Regions from separate parts of the Pseudarthrobacter sp. 01T43 genome, predicted to be linked through region 3. Evidence: predicted binding sites of a transcription regulator. Region 3 holds the regulator's gene; each other region holds the start of a gene.
What was found. The regulator Rex, encoded in region 3, represses fermentation and respiration genes when NADH is low (regulators of the CRP and FNR family bind a similar motif). The targets are predictions, from matches to a motif close to CTTGTGAANNNNTTCACAAG.

Region 1 (4,271 bases), on a different contig from region 3:
CCTTGAGTGAGGCGCCGACGCCCAGGAGGGCGAGGGCGTCCTCGTGCGCGCTGACCGTTCCCAGGGCGTCGAGGACTTTCGCCCGGTACGTGTTGAGTGCCGGAAAGCTCAGGGCGGGCCAGTCCACGGCGGATCCGCGCACTGCGGGGGTCTTGCCTTCGGAGGGGGGAAGCAGAATCAGCACCGTACGATCCTACCGGCGACGGCGACGGCGACGGCGACTGCGATACGGCCGCCTGCCTGGTCGCGCCGGTCTCGAAGGGTCCGGTCCCTACGCGGCCTTGATGGAGGTGGCGGACGCTGGCCCGGCATTGTGGGCCTGGGCCGCCTGGTTCTCGCGTGCAAGGAATGCCGAAAGCTCTCCGATGGTGCTCATTAAGGGGGCGGGGAACACCACCGTGGTGTTTTTGTCCACGCCGATCTCCACGAGCGACTGCAGGTTCCGCAGCTGTAGGGCCAACGGGTGGGCCATCATGGTGTCCGAGGCGTCCCCTAGCGCGGTGGCAGCGATGGACTCGCCTTCAGCGGCGATGATCTTGGCCCGCTTCTCACGCTCGGCCTCGGCCTGGCGCGCCATCGCCCGTTTCATCCCTTCGGGGAGCTGGATATCCTTCAGTTCGACGAGGGTCACCTCCACACCCCAGGCGAGCGTGAGCGCATCCAGGATCTCCCGGATGTCGCTGTTGATGCGCTCGGTTTCGGACAGCGTCTGGTCCAGGCTGTGCCTGCCCACCACCTTCCGGAGCGTGGTCTGGGCGATTTGGTTGATCGCCGCCGCGACGTTTTCGATGGCGATTACTGACTTCACGGCGTCCACAACGCGGTAGTAGGCCACCGCAGAGATGTCCACGCTGACGTTGTCCTGGGTGATGATTCCCTGTGACTGGATCGGCATGGTCACGATCCGCAGGCTGACCAGCGGAAGCCTGTCAACCACAGGAATGATGAAGCGCAGGCCCGGCATCCGGACCCCGGCCACCCGGCCCAGCCGGAACAGGACACCCTGCTCGTACTGGCGCACAATCCTGACGGACATCCTGGCGAGGATGACCAGCACTAGGAGGACGAGGAGGAGTACAACAGCTGCGGTGACGTCCATAGGATCACTTCCCGGTCTCGACGGTTCCCGGCCGTCACCAGCGGCCGGTTCCTACGTCTATTGTCCCATCCAGGCCCCCGAAAGGATCCGGCGACGGCGGCGCCTACTTCCCCGGTAGACTGGGTTCCGGATGGGTTGACCAGGCGGCCGCGCGTCACGCAAGTGGCTCGAGGAACGTCCGGGCTCCGCAGGGCAGGGTGGTGGGTAACGCCCACTCGGGGTAACCCGCAGGCCAGTGCCACAGAGAACAGACCGCCTGCGTTTTTCCGTTTTCGGAAAGGCTGCAGGTAAGGGTGAAACGGTGGTGTAAGAGACCACCAGCTTCCCGGGTGACCGGGAAGGCTAGGTAAACCCCACCCGGAGCAAGGCCAGACAGGGCACGTTTGAGGGCAGCCCGCCCGAGTGTCCGGGTAGGCCGCTGGAGGGCGTCGGCAACGGCGTTCGTAGATGGATGGCCGCTACTCCCGCGCTGGTAACGGCACGGGAGCACAGAACCCGGCGTATCGGTCAACCCATCCCACTGCATCTGCAAAGCGTCGCATGTGAGTGACTTCACGTCACGCGCGGCTGCCGGGGCCGCGCCCCCAGCCTAGAATAGAGAGCGAACGTAGAAGTTCTGCCACCGGGTCTGCGTTCGCAGCCGGTGGTTTTTCTTTGCGCTTCTCCACGGCACCCGGGGTGTACAGAATCCCGCCGGTGCCAGAGCCCCTGGACAACGTCAGGTGGCCGACAACCGTATACGAGGACGTATGCGGCTGAACCGAGGAAGGTAGTTCTGTGAGCCAGACGTCAGATTCTTGTCTTGATACGTGGATGGGCCGGGAGGCTCTCGCTGAGGCCATGATTCCGGTGATTGGCCGGCTGTACCGCGAAAACAACGTGGTGACCAGCATCCACGGCCGCAGCCTGATCAACAAGTCCACCATGAACATCCTCAAGGCGCACCGGTTTGCCCGCCGCATGAGTAACACCGAGCTCCTGCTCGAAGAGACCGCTCCTCTCCTGAACGCACTTTCGCAGCTGGAGCTCGGCGCAGCAGCCATCGACGTGGCCCGCCTGACCGAGAAGTTCAAGCTTGAAGGCAACGGCGCGACGCTCGAAGAGTTCCTCCGCGCCGAGCTCGCCGAGGTGGTGGGCAAGCGCGGTGCGGATGACCGCACCAGCACCGACGTCGTGCTCTACGGCTTTGGCCGGATTGGCCGCCTGCTGGCGCGCCTGCTCATCGAAAAGGCCGGTGGCGGCCACGGCCTGCGCCTCCGCGCCATCGTGGTTCGCCGCGGCTCGGACAAGGACCTCACCAAGCGTGCCAGCCTGTTGCGCCGCGACTCGGTCCATGGCTCGTTCGAGGGCACCATCCGCGTTGACGAGGACGCCAACACCATCACCGCCAACGGCGTGCAGGTCCAGGTCATCTACTCGGACAACCCCGCCACCATCGACTACACCGCCTACGGCATCAACAACGCCCTCGTGGTGGACAACACCGGGCGCTGGCGTGACGCCGAGGGCCTGTCCCAGCACCTGCAGAGCAAGGGCGTGGCCCGCGTGCTCCTGACCGCCCCGGGCAAGGGCGCGCTGAAGAACATCGTGCACGGCATTAATCACGGCAGCATCGAGGATACTGACCGGATCGTCTCGGCGGCCTCCTGCACCACCAACGCCATCACCCCGGTCCTGAAGGCCATCAACGACAAGTTCGGTGTGATCCACGGCCACGTGGAAACCGTCCACTCTTTCACTAACGACCAAAACCTGATCGACAACTTCCACAAGGGTGACCGGCGCGGCCGTTCCGCCGCGCTGAACATGGTCATCACCGAAACCGGTGCCGCCACCGCCGTCGCGAAGGCGTTGCCCGAACTTGAGGGCAAGCTCTCGGGCAGCTCCATCCGGGTCCCCACGCCGGACGTTTCCCTGGCCATCCTGAACCTGAGCCTGGAAAACGGCACCACCAAGGATGAGGTGAACGACTACCTGCGCCAGATGTCGCTGCATTCGGATCTGCGCAAGCAAATCGACTACATCGATTCGCCCGAGGTTGTCTCCACCGACTTCGTTGGTTCCCGCCGTGCGGGCATCGTGGATGGCCTCGCCACCATCTCCAATGACAAGAACGTCATCCTCTACGTCTGGTACGACAACGAGTTCGGCTACAGCTGCCAGGTAGTCCGCGTCATGGAAGAGATGGCCGGAGTCAACCCGCCGTCCTTCCCGGCGAAGGAACCTGCCGCTGCGTTGGCCGCAATCGCTGTCTAACTGAGGGCCGCAGAAGGGCAACATTCCGACTTCCCGGCTGATTCGCTGGAATCAGCCGGGAATCGGTACCACACTGGTGCCATGGATAACGAGACTTTCCACGAGACCACCCTTGAACACGCCCTTGACGTCGCCAAAGCCAACCACAAAGAGGCCGTTAGGCTTTTTGAACAGGCCCGTGCTGCCCACACTACGGGCGACGTCGGAGAAGACCGCGTTCGACAGTTGCAAAGCCTCCTCCACTTGGCCGACGAAGATCTTCGGCGTGTAGCCCGGGAGCAGTAGCTCCGGCCACTCTTCCTCCCCGCTGTGGATAACCGTCCACGTGTCAGTGGGGTGGCCTAGGCTCTTCTGGTGCATGACATTTGCGGAAGAGTTCCTTGCCCATGACGGTCAGTTGGGGTGCCTACCGCCGTGCCCGGCGGCGCTCGAAGCAGGCCTGGGCCTTGCTGACAGCGCTAGCGTTCTCTGTGCTGGCTTCCGTGGTGTGGTTTTTCACGGCTGGCCAGTTCGTAGCCGCAGAACCCGCTGTTGTGGGACCAAGCCAGGCGCCCGTGTTCGACGGGACCTGGATGAAGCCGGTTGTACCCGTTTATCCGGTACCGCAGGGAAGTGCCCGCGCTGCCTTGGAGGGGCTGGCAGTCAAGGGGCGTGCGCCGAAGGACACGTACCAGCGCGAGGCGTTCGGCCAGGCGTGGCAGGACGTTGACCGGAACGGCTGCGACACCCGCAACGACATCCTCCGCCGGGACCTCACGGCTGTGGACTTTACAGAGGGGTCCAAGTGCACTGTGGCTTCGGGTGGCATCGTGGAGCCGTACACAGGGAAAGCCGTGGAATTCCGGCGCGGACCGGAGAGCAGCAAGGAAATCCAGATTGACCATGTTGTGGCGCTCGGTGACGCGTGGCAGAAAGG
Region 2 (4,271 bases), on a different contig from region 3:
GCGCAGTACTACTCCTGAGCACGGATCACAGTTGCCTCGGCTATCCTGACCAAATGCTCATTGAGATCCCGGCCGCAGCAGGCCCCGCCGAAGCCCTTGTTGTCCGCCCCTCCACCGGGGCCGGTCCGTTCCCGGGCGTCATCCTGTACATGGACGCCTTCGGTCTGCGTCCGCGCATCGAGGAAATGGCGCAGCGCATCGCCGACTGGGGCTACGTGGTCCTGGCGCCGAACGTTTTCTACCGGGACGGGACCGCCGCGGAACTCGCGACGGACACGGACATGACCACTCCCGAGGGCCGCGCCACCGCCGGCAAGGCAGCGTTCCCGCGGGTTGGGCACCTGACAGCCGACAAGGCGCTGCCGGACATTGATGCGTGGGTCGCCGCGCTGGCAGCGCTCGACGGCGTTGCGCGGGGTCCGATCGGAACGTTCGGCTACTGCATGGGCGCCCGGCTCGCGGTGCGGACCGCCACCGCCCACCCCGAGGTCGTCGTCGCGTGCGGCGGCTTCCACGGCGGCGGCCTTGCCGCTGACACCCCGGACAGCCCGCATCTGGAACTCGGTAAGGCACGGGCGCGGTTTGTCTTCGGCCACGCTGACCACGACCAGAGCATGGATGCCGACGCCGTCGCGCGTCTCGGCGAGGCGCTCGACGCCGCGGGGCTCGAGGCTTCCAACCAGATCTATGCCGGCGCACCGCACGGCTACACGATGGCGGACACGTCCATGTTCCATGCCGAGGCCACCGAACGGCACTTCACCGAGCTCCGCGCCCTCCTCGACGGGACGCTGAAGGGCTGACCCAGACCATCCATTGCTCCGTAACCGCCCTTTTGAAGGCTCAAAACGGCGGTTACGGAACAATGGATGCAGTAATGACGACGCCGGGCGGCAGCTACGCGGCGCCCGTCACCGCGGCGTCCGTCACCGTAGCGCTCGGGACGCCGTAGCTCGGTTCGCGCTTCTTGATCCAGCCGATCACCAGGGACGTCACGGGGACGAACAGGAACTCCACGAGGGTCTTGTAGACAAAGCCCACCACCACGTAGTTCACGAACATGCCGAAGTCCATGATGCCGACGACGGAGGCGGCGATGCTGCAGAAGATCAGGGTGTCCACGAACTCGCCAGCGCCGGACGAGCCCATTAGCCGCGCCCACAGGGACTTCTCCCCGGAGCGGGCCTTCATCTTCACCAAGATCCAGGAGTTGATGGTCTGCCCGGCCAGGAACGCCAGCAGCGAGGCCAGCACAATCTGCGGAACCGGGCCCAGGGCGCCCTCCAGTGCCGCTTGCTTGCTTGCGCCGAACTCGTCGTCGAAGCCGGGCAGCGCGATGATCACCCAGTAGCAGATTGAGGCGAACACCGAGAGGGCGAAGGTGGTGAAAATTGCCTTGCGGGCCACCTTGAAGCCATACACCTCGCTGATCACGTCGCCCAGGATGTAGGCCAGCGGGAAGAGGAAGAAGCCGCCGTCGGTGATGATCGGGCCGATCGCCACGCCCTTGGCCGCACCAATGTTGGACAGGATCAGCACCACGGCCATAAAAGCCAGCATCATGCCGAAGTACGGCGAGCCGATGGAGGCGTATTTCGCGGGGGTGCGAGTCGGCGCGGCGATGGGTAAGGCCTCGGGGCCTGAGGGGGAAGGCATGGGGGTGTCCGTTCAGAGTGGTTCGCTCGGGTTTCCGCGCTGTCCGAAGATTGCGCGGGGAACCGGCTGTATTAGCACTGTCACGCCATTCTCCCATCCGGAGCAGACCCCGGGGTTTTGAACACGTTCAGTTTCAGATAGACTCATTTCTGAACATGTTCAAAAAGAGGATTTCAGTGGCAGCCAAGAGCGAGCAGACCCGGCAACACCTGGCGGACGTGGCGTTGCGCATGTTCCGCGAGATTGGCTTTGAGAAGACCACCATGCGGGCCATCGCGGCGGAGGCCGGCGTCTCGGTGGGCAACGCGTACTACTACTTCGCCTCCAAGGATGATCTGGTCCAGGAGCTCTACGTCCAGGTGCAGGCCGAGCATGCAGCCAAGGCGGACGAGGCCCTCGAAGGCCTGAAGGACCTGGCCAGCCGGCTGAAAGCCACGCTGCACGCCGGCCTGGACGCCATGGCGCCCTACCACCGCTTCGGTGCCGACTTCTTGGCCACGGCCATCCGGCCCACGTCGCCCGTCAATCCCTTTGCGGGAGAGTCGACGGCGGCCCGCGAAGCCTCGCTGGGCATCTTCCGGACGGCAGTGGACGGCGCCAGTCCGCCGGCGCCAAAAAAGCTGCGCGCGGATCTGCCCGAACTCCTCTGGCTGGGCTACATGGGGATCGCGCTGTTCTGGGTTTACGACACCTCGGAAGGCCAGCGCCGCACCCGGAAACTGGTGGACGGCGCCGTCCCGCTGATCGCCCGGGGACTCTCGCTCGCAAAGATTCCGGGCGTCAACAAGGTACTGGACGATGTCCTCGGCCTGAGCCGCAGCATCCGCAACTGATCATCATGGGGGAACAAATGACCAAGACCAACACCGTGGTCCTCGCCGGAGCCTCGGGCTTCATCGGCACGTACCTCCGGGCGCGCTTCGAGCAGGACGGCTGGACGGTGCGCACCATAGGCCGCCGGGTCGCCGCGGACACAGCGGCCGCCGCAGGCTGGAACGACGACGGCGCCATCGCCCGGGTGCTGGACGGCACCGATCTCCTGGTGAACCTCGCCGGACGGTCGGTCCACTGCCGCTACAACACGCGGAACAAAGCGGAAATCCTCGATTCCCGCGTTGCCACCACCTCGGCACTTGGCCGCGCCCTGGCACGCTGCCAGGCGCCGCCGTCGTCCTGGCTCAACGCCAGCACCGGCACCATCTACAGGAACGCGAAGGACCGGCCCCAAACAGAGTCCGACGGCGAACTCGGCAGCGGTTTTTCCGTGGACGTAGCGCGCGCCTGGGAAGCCGCCCTGGATGCGGCCGACACACCAGGCACACGGAAAATTCCGCTGCGGATCGCCATCGTGCTGGGCCCGGGCGGCGGTGCATTCCGGCCCTTCGCCGTACTGGCCCGGTTCGGCTTGGGCGGGCACATGGGTCGCGGCAGCCAAAAGTTCAGCTGGATCCATGTGGAAGACCTGTACCGCGCCGTCCGCTTCCTGCACGCGCGGACTGATATTTCCGGCCCGGTGAATGTCGCGTCTCCTGATGTGGTGGACAACCGTGAGCTGATGCGCCTGGTCCGGCGGGCCTACGGAGCCAGGCTGGGCATCCCCACGCCTGCGTGGCTGCTTCGTCTGGGCGCAGTCCTGATCCGCACCGAAACCGAACTGGTGCTGAAGAGCCGGTGGGTCCAGCCACAGAAGCTGATCGACGCCGGGTTCATTTTCCGGCAGCCGGAGCTGGGCCGCGCGCTTCTCACGATCGCCAAGGGTAAGTCGTGAAGCGGCCGCTTCGCGTGACGTTCGGCCCCGGCGCCTTCCTCCTCGGCGCAGGAATCACCGTGGCGCTGTTTGGTGTTCCGTTCGGGGCGACCGGTTACGTTTTTGGAATTCCAGCGGCGCTCCTGATCGGCATGCCGCTGGCCCTCGCCACCGGGATCCTGATGCGGCCAGTCCGTGACCAGTGGCTGCATGTTGTGGCCATCGCCGGGGCAGGGCTGGTCACCGGACTAGTCACGCTCCTCGTCCTGACGGGCGGCAGTTGGTACACCATGTGGGGCCTGATCCTGTGGACGGGCGGCTGCGCGGCAGCCGGACGGTTGGCGGTGGTCCGCCTCGTGACCACGCACGACGGCGCGGAATCCTTGAGCGGCGTCATCCCCGGCGGGCTCGCCGCGCCGGATGGCAGGATGGAACCATGACTTTCGCTTCAACTGCCACCCAGTCCCCCGCCGCTGCTCCCGCCGTCGTCCTGACGATCGCGGGCTCCGAAGCCACCGGCGGCGCCGGCGCCCAGGCTGATCTGAAGACGTTCCAGGAACTGGGTGTCTTCGGCATCGCCAACCTCACCTGCATCGTCTCCTTCGACCCGAAGGACAGCTGGAACCACCGGTTCGTGCCGGTGGACCAGCAGGTGATCGCAGACCAGCTGGAGGCCACGACGGCGGCGTACGGTCCGGCGTCGGCAGAGGCTTCGGAACCCGGGCGGCCGGTCCTGGACACCGTAAAGATCGGCATGCTGGGCAGCCCGGCCACCATCGGCACCGTGGCAACCGCCCTGCAAGCGGGCGGGTTCCGCAACGTGGTGCTGGACCCGGTGCTGATCTGCAAAGGCCAGGAACCGGGCCAT
Region 3 (4,271 bases):
AGCAAAGGAATAGGGAAATGTCCGCAGAACAGAACTTCTCGAACGCGAAGTTCCTGACCGTGGCCGAAGTGGCCGAGGTCATGCGCGTCTCCAAAATGACCGTATACCGGCTGGTCCATTCCGGCGAAATGCCCGCGGTGCGTTTCGGCCGGTCGTACCGGGTGCCGGAAAGTGCCGTAGAACAGTACCTTAAAGGCGCTGTTGTGGACGGGCGCACCGAAACGGCCTGAGCACTATTACGGCCTGTGGGACGGCCACGGTCAGTGGCCGCCGCAAAGAAGCGGTACCCTGTTAAGGAACGTTTTACGTCATTGTAAGAATCTGTCAGTTGTTTTTTGTCTGTAGCTCTGTCCACGGACCTTTTCCATCAGACAGGTGCTGCATCTAGTTTGTGAGGAACTTTCGTGGGTTCAGTTATTAAGAAGCGTCGCAAGCGTATGGCCAAGAAGAAGCACCGCAAGCTGCTTCGCAAGACCCGTCACCAGCGCCGTAATAAGAAGTAGAGATACTTCGACAAGCGTGAAAATGCCCGTTGCCTTCCCGGCAGCGGGCATTTTTGTTTGCCTGGGCCCTCAACTGGGCCCAACTGTGCCCAACTGGGTAGCAGCAGATGTCGGTATGAGAGCTCATACCGACATCTGCTGCTACCTAGATGCGGGGGCCGCGGATCCGGGCGAAGCCCTTCCAAAGTCCGTAGACCACGCCGCCGGCTGTTGCTGCCTTCAGGCCAAGGGTGGCGGCGCGGCGGCCGGAGCGGAAATCGTAGACCGGCCAGTTGTGATCACGGGCGTGGCGGCGCAGCTTCGAATCGGGATTGATGGCCACGGGGTGCCCGACGAGTGTCAGCAGCGGGATGTCGTTATAGGAATCGCTGTAGGCCCAGCACCGCCTGAGGTCCAGCGCCTCGGCGTCGGCCAACTCCCGGACTGCCACAGCCTTGGCAGCGCCGTGCAGGATGTCACCCACCAACCGGCCGGTGTACATGCCGTCGGCCACCTCGCCAACAGTGCCCAGAGCTCCGGTAAGGCCCAACCGGGTGGAGATGACGGTGGCAACTTCGATGGGGGTGGCCGTAACGAGCCAGACGCGCCGTCCAACGCGCAGGTGCTGCTGCGCCAAGGCCTTCGCGCCGGGCCAGATCCTGGAGGCGATCATTTCGTCGTACACCTCTTCGCCCAGTGCCTTGATGTCGGCCACCGGGATGCCCGCTGCGAGGGTAAGTGCCGAATCGCMGACCGCATGGACATCGTCCATATTCTCGCCGCGCGCCACGAATTTGAACTGTTTCCATGCAAACCCGGCCGCCTGGACCAGGGTAAAGGCGCCGCGCTGGTGCATCTTGCGGGCGACATGGAAAAGGCTGGCACCCTTCATGAGTGTGTTGTCGACGTCGAAGAAGGCCGCTTCGCCGGTCTGCATCACCGCATCCGGCTGGGTGACTACAGCGACGTACTTCTCCTCGGGCATGTCCACGAGTCTAGTCAATAGTCGGCTGCGCAGATTCCAGCGCAGGCGCTGGCGGGACGGTTCGCAGCGCTGTCCGTCCCGCTGGCCGCCCCTAAAGGGCGATACGGTTAAAGCATGGCAAAACCGGAGGTAGTCCTCATCACCAAGGCAAACTGTCACCTGTGCGCAGACGCGCGCGACGCCGTCGAACGCGTTACATCCGCAATGGGACTTGGGTGGACGGAACAGCAGGTTGACGAACTGCCTGAACTGCGTGAACGGTACGCCGAGGAAATCCCGGTGGTGCTGGTGGATGGCGTCCAGCGCGACTTCTGGAAGATCGACGAAGCTCGCTTGGCGCGGGTCCTCCAACGTGCGCTGGGCCATTAGGCAACCGATTGCGCACCGTGACGCTGGCTTTGTTGGCAGCGGTGGCGGGCATCTAGAGTGGAGTCACAACGCGAGGCAATGGAGGGGAAAGTGAGTTCACTGGATTCGTCTCCCCGGGCCGTAGACGGTACGGTGGCGGCGCCTGCAGGGGAGGCCGCCAAACAGATTCCGCCCGCTGCAGTGGCCAGGCTGACCATCTACCTGCGCGCCCTGAACACGATGCTGGCCGACGGCGTGGAGCGGGTGTCCTCGGAGTCCCTGGCGGAAGCCTCGGGCGTCAGCTCCTCAACCCTCCGCAAAGACCTGTCCTACGTGGGCTCCTACGGTACGCGCGGCGTCGGCTACGAAGTGCAGTACCTTAGCCGCCACATCTCCGCCGCCCTGGGCCTGACCCACGATTGGAAAGTTGCCATTGTTGGCGCCGGCAACCTGGGCAAGGCATTGGCCGGTTACGGCGGCTTTGAGTCCCGCGGCTTTGATGTGGTGGCAATTTTCGACGCCGACCAGCTTGTGGTGGGAAACGAAGTGGGCTGGCTGCGCGTCAGCGACGTCGCGGATCTGGAAGCAGTGCTGCAGCGGACTGGCGCCAACATGGTGGTCCTCGCGCTGCCAGCCGCGGTGGCGCAGGCAGTCTGTGACCGCGTGGTGGCGGCCGGCGTCCACAGCATCCTGAGCTTCGCTCCCGTCATGCTGCAGGTCCCCGACGGCGTCAATCTCCGCAAGGTGGACATGGCCACCGAACTGCAGATCCTGGCCTACCACGCGCAACGGGCGCAGACCCCGGACCAGACCACCTAAGTTGTCCAGCGGCGGCCGGTAGGGTCCACGCCCGTTGAGGTGTGGGTTACTGCGTGGAACCTACTGCCCGTACGGGTTACCCGGCGTGGTGTAGGGGTTGGCGAAAGGCTGCTGCTGCTTGCGGAAATAAGGAGAGCTGGTTCGCAGGTACAGCAGGACAATCGCCGCGATGCCTGCCAGGGTTCCCAGCGTCCCGAAGCTCGGCACCTGGAAGAGGCTAAAGACGGACAGCGCGGCGAACACCGTCCCCAGGATCCGGGCCCAGTTCTTGCCCTTGCGGATGAAGAAGGCCACCAGCAGGTACAGGCCGGCTCCCACGATGGCGACCGCTACCAGCATTCCGGCGAGAGCGCTCTTGAACTCCTCGAAGTTGAACTGAGCGCCGGTGGCGCCGCTGCTGCGCATGGCATCATCAAAGGCCCTGCGCGTTGCCGGGTCATCGAGCATCGGGATGCCCATAAGCATGGAAATGACAAACACCGCGGCGGCGGCGATCAGGAGCCAGAAAGAGATGTTGACCAGCTGCGGAACGCCATTGGAGCCGGTGGCCTGCGGCTTCTCCGAAGGGTACTGGGCGTAGGGGGACTGGCCGTACGGCTGCTGGCCGTAGGCGGGGGGAGCCGGCTGCCCGTACTGCGGCGCCTGTGGGGCGTTCTGTCCATACTGCGGTGCGGGAGGCGGGTTCTGTCCGTACTGCGGGGCGTTCTGGCCGTACTGCGGCGTGTTCTGCTCTGGCTGTGGGCTGTTAGCACCATAACGGGGCGCTGGCGGCTGGTTGCCGGGCTCAGGCTCGTTCGGGACGGGAGGCGGGACGGGGGTGCTCATGAGCGGTCCTTTGCAGGTTGGAAGTCAGTTCGGCTGCTGGGTGCAGTCCACTGGCCCTGCCCCCAGTACGGCTTACTTCAACCGTACCCCCCGGCTGTGCCAAGGTGGGTCATTCCAAAGAGGTATTCCCGCCTGCGCTGAGACCCGAAAAGAGCCGCTGGACCTGCGAAAATGGACCTGCCAAAGTGTTTGGGCGGCCCGCTGGGGAGCTGTCCTCAACGGACCGCTTAAGCGCGGCCCTTGACGGCAGTGAACCAGGCCTGCGAGTTGGGAAGCCACATCAGGACTGTTGCGGCGGCGCTGATCAGGAATCCGAGCCAGTTGTTGCCTATGCCTCCGCCCACACTGCCGCCGATAAGCGCCAGGACCAGTGAGACGCCGGCAACGATGGTGAGCGCCAGCCGGGCCCACTCCTTACCTTCCTTCATCTTCAGGGCGAGGATAATCTGCGCGGCAGCCAGCGCGACTGCCACCAGAACCAGGAGGAGTAGCAAAGCGGCCAATCCGGGGGCGACAGTGAACAGGGCCAAGGTGGCAAGCAAGCCGAAGAAGCCGCCCATAACCCCCAGCATGCCGCCGATGAGCCAGATCCAGTAGGAGACTTTGAGCTCGGTGGGGAGTCCGGTCACGCTGAACATGCCGGAAAGACCACGCTTGGGCATAATGTCGTTGAAGCTGCGGGGACCGTCGGTGGGCATCTGGAACTGACTCGGGTTGCTCATGGCTCTCACTGTAGACGGCGTGTCCTGAGACGGAGTGCCCTGCTGGATCCAGGAACTGAACACGGCCTTAAACACCGCGCGCCCGGCCAC

Region 1: AC1DIM_RS01660 (glyceraldehyde-3-phosphate dehydrogenase) is a predicted target of Rex. The motif match lies at 1,639-1,658, and genes of this name have one in related genera.
Region 2: AC1DIM_RS00700 (queuosine precursor transporter) is a predicted target of Rex. The motif match lies at 1,803-1,822, and genes of this name have one in related genera.

The regions. Positions count from the first base shown of each region.
Region 1 is NZ_JBFTPV010000002.1:8,143-12,413, forward strand. It holds gene AC1DIM_RS01645 (YaaA family protein) at 1-184, opposite strand, end outside; gene AC1DIM_RS01650 (slipin family protein) at 272-1,099, opposite strand; RNA gene rnpB (RNase P RNA component class A) at 1,231-1,618, shown strand; gene AC1DIM_RS01660 (glyceraldehyde-3-phosphate dehydrogenase) at 1,877-3,355, shown strand; gene AC1DIM_RS01665 (hypothetical protein) at 3,437-3,640, shown strand; gene AC1DIM_RS01670 (HNH endonuclease family protein) at 3,742-4,271, shown strand, end outside.
Region 2 is NZ_JBFTPV010000001.1:151,175-155,445, forward strand. It holds gene tgt (tRNA guanosine(34) transglycosylase Tgt) at 1-18, shown strand, start outside; gene AC1DIM_RS00695 (dienelactone hydrolase family protein) at 54-803, shown strand; gene AC1DIM_RS00700 (queuosine precursor transporter) at 898-1,656, opposite strand; gene AC1DIM_RS00705 (TetR/AcrR family transcriptional regulator) at 1,833-2,489, shown strand; gene AC1DIM_RS00710 (TIGR01777 family oxidoreductase) at 2,507-3,424, shown strand; gene AC1DIM_RS00715 (hypothetical protein) at 3,421-3,843, shown strand; gene AC1DIM_RS00720 (hydroxymethylpyrimidine/phosphomethylpyrimidine kinase) at 3,840-4,271, shown strand, end outside.
Region 3 is NZ_JBFTPV010000020.1:11,063-15,333, forward strand. It holds gene AC1DIM_RS15555 (helix-turn-helix domain-containing protein) at 18-230, shown strand; gene AC1DIM_RS15560 (30S ribosomal protein bS22) at 405-503, shown strand; gene AC1DIM_RS15565 (HAD family hydrolase) at 649-1,467, opposite strand; gene AC1DIM_RS15570 (glutaredoxin family protein) at 1,582-1,836, shown strand; gene AC1DIM_RS15575 (redox-sensing transcriptional repressor Rex) at 1,927-2,634, shown strand; gene AC1DIM_RS15580 (hypothetical protein) at 2,695-3,459, opposite strand; gene AC1DIM_RS15585 (hypothetical protein) at 3,687-4,181, opposite strand.